One region of the Enterococcus durans genome, then DNA from elsewhere that is predicted to be linked to it. Evidence: predicted binding sites of a transcription regulator. Region 1 holds the regulator's gene; the other holds the start of a gene.
What was found. The regulator LexA, encoded in region 1, represses DNA repair genes until DNA is damaged. The targets are predictions, from matches to a motif close to CNAACANNTGTTNG.
Positions count from the first base shown of each region.

Region 2: a site for LexA is predicted at 1,153-1,166, ahead of dinB (DNA polymerase IV). Genes of this name have one in related genera too.

Region 1 is NZ_CP022930.1:2,343,649-2,346,848, reverse strand. Features, by position in the region: gene tkt (transketolase) at 1-1,042, opposite strand, end outside; gene CJZ72_RS11165 (DUF896 family protein) at 1,143-1,394, opposite strand; gene lexA (transcriptional repressor LexA) at 1,541-2,164, shown strand; gene CJZ72_RS11155 (hypothetical protein) at 2,318-2,536, shown strand; gene CJZ72_RS11145 (QWxxN domain) at 3,004-3,200, opposite strand, start outside.
Region 2 is NZ_CP022930.1:1,808,509-1,811,708, reverse strand. Features, by position in the region: gene dinB (DNA polymerase IV) at 10-1,125, opposite strand; gene CJZ72_RS08600 (redox-sensing transcriptional repressor Rex) at 1,334-1,990, opposite strand; gene CJZ72_RS08595 (ABC-F family ATP-binding cassette domain-containing protein) at 2,213-3,200, shown strand, end outside.

The DNA.
Region 1 (3,200 bases):
AAGATGGTAATTCAGCATCCCAGTTTTCAGGCAACTTCCCAGCAAACGCATCTTCAAATTGTTGCGCTAATTCAGGGTACGCATGTTTATAGTTTTTGAACATTTCATGCCAAGCAGCTTCTGCTTTTTGGCCTTCCTCTACCATTGTTTGGTGGAAACGAGCAGCTACTTCTTCAGGAACTGTAAAGTCTGGATATTCCCAACCATAGACGCCTTTTGCCATCTTGATTCCTTCATCACCGATTGGCGCTCCGTGAACTGCTGAAGTCCCTTCTTTCGGTGATCCATACCCGATCACTGTTTTTACTTCGATCAATGTCGGTTTGTCTGTCTCTGCTTTAGCAGCTTCGATTGCTTTAGAGATTGCTTCAAGATCATTGCCATCTTTGACTAAAATATGTTGCCAGCCATATGCTTCATAGCGAGCCCCTACATTTTCCGTGAAGGCTTTTGACGTTGGGCCATCTAAAGAAATATCATTTGAATCATACAAAACAATCAATTTTCCTAGTTTCATGTGACCAGCCATTGAGCTAGCTTCTTGAGAAACGCCCTCCATCAAATCGCCGTCACCACAGATAGCGTAGGTGTGATGATCCACGATGTTGAAGTTTTCTCTGTTATATGTTGCTGCTAAGTGTGCTTCTGCCATTGCCATCCCAACAGCCATCGCAATACCTTGACCTAATGGACCAGTAGTTGCTTCGACACCGTCTGTATGGTTCACTTCAGGATGTCCTGGTGTTTTTGAATCCCATTGACGAAATTGTTTTAAATCATCAATCGAAACTTGATAACCCGCCAGATGCAATAAGCTATACAACATCGCAGAACCATGACCAGCTGATAATACGAATCGATCACGATCCGCCCAGTTTTTAGAAGTAGTCGGATTTACTTTCAGATGTTTTGTCCATAGTGCATACGCCATTGGTGCTGCCCCCATCGGTAGCCCCGGATGTCCAGAATTTGCCTTTTGAACTGCTTCAATACTTAATGTACGAATCGTGTTTACGCCTAGTTGGTCGATTTTGTCAAACAAAATAACCCCTCCTATTAATTTAGGTTTTTTTTACCTTTATTACTCACATACCATTTTATAAGATACCACTAGAAAAAGCAATGATTTTTAGTATTTTTTACTAAAAGTTGTTTTTCCGGTTGTGTAAGCCTTTTTTCTTCTGGATTTCTTTTAATTTATCTGGTGTGACATCATTTCCTTCAGGATCGACGATTTTCATTCCTTCAATATGATGTCTCATTCCCGAGCGAAAGGCATTTAAATACTCTTCTCTTAACTCTAATTGTTCTTTTTTTTCCGCTTCTGATAAGCCTTTTTCTTTCTTTATCCGAGCCAATTCGTTGATTCGCTCGATTTTTTCGGGTGATAGCATATGGAGACCTCCTTTTACTCTACTTCATATTATATAAAAAACGGAAAAAAAACAACTAGATAAACTAATATAAATACGAACATTTGTTTGAAACAAGACCTTTTATATGATATGATTTAGTTATTAATTGAAAGAAGGTGTACCTTGTGGCCCGACAAACTGAAACTAGACAAATCGAAGTCTTACGATATATCCATGAACAAGTGTCTCGAAAAGGTTACCCACCAACTGTAAGAGAGATCGGGGAAGCCGTTCAGCTTTCTTCTACCTCTACTGTACATGGCCATTTAGCAAGGCTTGAAAAAAAAGGCTTTATTCAAAGAGACCCAACAAAACCTCGTGCAATCGAATTGACAAAACAAGGATTGGCAAAAATCGGGGTTCGACCTTCCACGATTCCCGTACTTGGGGTGGTTACTGCTGGGGAGCCGATTTTAGCAGTCGAAGATGCTTCGGATTTTTTCCCTGTACCGCCTAATCTTTCTTCTGAAGAAGGCAGTTTGTTCATGTTAACGATCCGTGGCGAAAGTATGATCAATGCAGGTATTTTAGACGGAGACAACGTGATTGTCCGTAAACAAGAAACTGCACAAAACGGTGATATCGTCATTGCCATGACAGCAGAAGATGAAGCAACATGCAAACGATTCTACAAGGAAAAAGACCACTTCCGACTACAGCCAGAAAATGATTTGTTAGAACCAATCATTTTGGATCAAGTGTCCATTCTCGGTCGCGTAGTAGGTCTTTACCGCAGTCATATTTACTAGAATGCTATGAATTTTCGAAATAGATAAAAGCAATGAGCTGTGCCGTAAAAAGGTGTAGCTCATTTTTTCAACTTCCCTCTTTACAAATCGAACAAAAGTTCGTATACTATAAATACGAACTTTTGTTCGCATAAAATAATGAGGTGAGAAATCATGAAATCAATGAGACGTCTTGGCTTGGTATTAATGGTATTATTCTTAGGTATTGTTATTGGTAACTTTGGTATTCGACCAGCACTTTTAGTGTTTGTTCCGTTGTTTGCTTTGTGGTTCATGTTGTGGGATGAAAAGAAATACCGTCAGTCTGAACGACGTCGGCATCATGATGATCCCTTTTATCAAGAATCCTACTACAGTTCCAGACACTCCTAATGAACCAAGGAGCTGATTGTTTATTTTCAGAATAAAAATCTACTATTCCTCCCCCTTCTTCAAAAAGAATGGGAGTGGGACAAAAGTTGTTTTGATTTGAGAAATTGAAGAAAAAAACGAACAATACGCTTTTTGTATTGCTCGTTTTTTTTAAATTTTACGAAAAACCTGTCTTTTGGCCTTTCGTTTATTCGAGAGTCTGTTGCAAAACTGATTTTTAGTTTTATCCCACATTCTTTACCATGTATAACTGACGGATGTTTTCGTTGTCTCTTGGTTAAGCCTTACTGAATTCCATAATGTAACTCGTCTTAAAAATGGCTGTTGCAACTATCTATTTCAAGTTCACATGTTTGTCGAATCTCTTGATTACACTTTCCTATTTTATATATTCAATAGCGCTTGTAACACTTATTTTTAGGTGAAACTTCTGCAGTTTAAATCAGAAAACGACTGTCTATTTATCCCTAATTTATTGCTAGCTCCCCAATTTTCGAACTTTTTCTATTCACTGATCTTCTAGCATTGCTTTTTTCTATTCCTGTTGCTATAGCCTTTAATATACTTCTCTTCTCTTCTTCTCTTTTCACATTTGGTGTATTTTTATCTTTTTCCTTTTCTGCTTCCATTTTCTCATGAGGATCAGCACTATTTTTTATATTCT
Region 2 (3,200 bases), 540 kb from region 1:
TGCTTTTGTTTATTCCTTTGTCTCCCATAATGGTAAGACAATGTTTTCATAAGTCATCGGATCTAAATTAGTCAAGGTGATCCCTAATAAACGAATCCCCTTCTCTACACCAAGGATTTCTTCCCAGATGAGACTAGCTTGGTAAAAAAGTGCTTCTTTTTTATAAATATATTCAGGCAATGTCACTCGTTTCGTAGTAGTAGAATAATCCGTATAGCGTACTTTTAACACAACTGTTTTTCCGTGCTTTTGAACCCGTTTCAACGCTTCTTCCACGTTCTCAGATAATTGTCGAAGTTGAGCTAAAACTGCTTCTTCTGTCTGCAAAGGTTGCCCATACGTATGCTCTTTCCCGACTGATTTTCTCTCTCTTGTCACATTGACAGGAGAATCGTGGATTCCCCTAACCTTTCGATAAAGTGAATATCCCATCTTACCAAAGTTTCTGATCAACATCATTTCTGTACATTCATAAAGATCTGCTCCCGTAAAAATACCTAATTCATGCATTTTTGGTACAGTCTTTTTTCCCACACCATGAAACTTTTCAATTGGTAATGCTTTTAAAAATAAAACAGCATCTTGTGGTGCAACTACTGTAATGCCTCTTGGTTTTTGAAAATCAGAGGCTAATTTTGCTAAAAATTTATTATAGCTTACCCCGGCAGAACAAGTGAGATGGACAGCTTCCCAAATATCTTTTTGAATCAAACGGGCAATTTTGATTGCAGATTTACAGTTGATTTTGTTATTCGTTACATCTAAGTATGCTTCATCGATACTGACTGGCTCCACAACATCTGTGTAACGATAGAAGATTTCACGTACGATCTTAGAAATTTCACTGTATTTATGATGATCGCCTGGTTTAAAAATTGCTTGTGGGCATAATTCATATGCTTTTTGCGCACTCATCGCTGAATGGATACCATACTTTCTCGCCTCATAGTTTGCCGTTGTCACCACCCCTCTTCCTCCTGTATCACTGGGGTGTCGAGCAATTACTAAGGGATGTCCGCGAAACTCAGGATGGTCGCGTTCTTCGACGGAGGCAAAAAAAGCATCCATGTCAATATGAATGATTTTTCTTGATGTATCATTATGTAAAGGAAATTGTAATTCCATCGCTCTCACCCCTATGAACAGTATATAAGAACTTTTGTTCGGTTACAAGAAAAAGAAATGTTCTAAAGTACTCTACTTATTTCATAATATATATTATACCTATCTTACCAACTTCATAAAAATAAGAAAGAGATTTTTGAAACATCGTCTGTTTCAAAAACTTCTTTCTTATTGATACCATCATTGATTTTTCATGCAACAAACACGGTTACTCGCTCTCTTCTGTCCCATGTAAAGAAGCATCCGAATGGAGAAAATAGATCAATGTTTGTAATTCATTTGTCAGATCAACGTTTTGGATCAAAACATCAGTTGGTGCATTCAACCGTGCTGATGTAAAGTTCAAAATCCCTTTGATTCCAGCCTCCGTTAAACGATTGACCACATCTTGAGCTCTTTCAGCGGGAATCGTCAAGATAGCTACTTCTATTTGTTGGATCTTGATTTGTTCTGACATATCTTCCATTGGATAAACTGGGATGCCATCTACGATTCGTCCAACGATATCTTCATTGACGTCAAAAGCACAGCTCACACGGATACTATTACTTTGATGGAATTTATATTTCAAAAGTGCACTTCCTAAGTTACCGACTCCGATCAATGCAACATTCGTTAACTGATCGTCATTTAAGGTCTTTGCAAAGAAATGCATTAAATCTTCAACATCGTAGCCATACCCACGTTTTCCCAATTCCCCAAAATAGGAAAAGTCGCGACGAATCGTTGCGCTGTCGACTTGTACGGCCTCGCTTAATTCAGTTGATGACACTTTTTTCTTACCAGCGTTATTTAGAATTCTTAAATACCGGTAATACAAAGGCAAGCGCTTAGCTGTTGCCTTTGGGATGATATGATCTTTCACTTAATTACCCCCACTATTTTTTAAGTTTACTTTGATTTATCCATCATAGCAGTATATATAGGAAAAAATCAATTCCATTGCTTACATATTGTGAAATTTTATTCTTTGTTCATTTTCTTATCATTTCTTGGAACCTCGCAGTATAAAAGAATTTATGGTAGACTACTAGATGAAAACGAGATTTCATTCTTAGTGAATTCACAAAGTAGAAAAGAGGATTCCATGATACTATTACAAGCCAATCAGATTGCTCGCCATTTTGGTGCAGAGATTTTATTTGAAAATATCCATCTTGAAATCAGCACAAACGCTAGAATTGCCTTAGTTGGTAGAAATGGTGCTGGAAAATCGACCTTGTTAAAAATCCTTGCTGGTATAGAAAGCCCAGATGAAGGGACAATTGCTAAAAATAAAGCCGCTACTCTAGGCTATCTTGCCCAAGATACCGGTTTAGATTCCACAGAAACTGTCTGGAATGAGATGCTAAAAGCCTTCGACAGTGTTCGTAAAATGGAAAACAGAATGCGTGAACTAGAACTTTTCATCAGCGAAGGTACGCCTGATACCCCTGCTTACGAATCATTTTTGAAAGAGTATGACAAATTACAGCATGATTTTTCGGATAAAAATGGGTATGGTTATGAAAACGAGATACGCTCAGTCTTACACGGCTTTAAATTTGATCCTTCCTTTTATGATCAAACAATCGATACCTTATCCGGTGGTCAACGTACTCGGCTTGCATTAGCCAGAATGCTATTACAACACCCAGATATTTTGATTCTGGATGAACCAACCAACCATTTAGATATTGAAACACTTTCTTGGTTGGAAAGTTATCTGCAAAGTTATACTGGGGCACTGCTAATTGTTTCCCATGACCGCTATTTCTTGGATAAAGTCGTAACAGAAGTCTATGAACTAAGTCGCAAAAAAATGCGGCATTATAAAGGAAATTATTCCAAATACCTTGATGTAAAAGCAGAACAACTAGCTACGGAATGGAAAGCTTATGAGAAACAACAAACCGAGATCCAAAAACTCGAAGACTTTGTTGCACGTAACTTAGTCCGTGCTTCTACCACTAAACGCGCGCAAAGTCGTAGAAAAGCATTAGAAAAGATGGATCGCTTGGATCGCCCACAAGGAGACGAAAAACAAGCACGTTTTCTTTTTAGTGCCGCTAAGCCTTCTGGAAATGTTGTTTTAC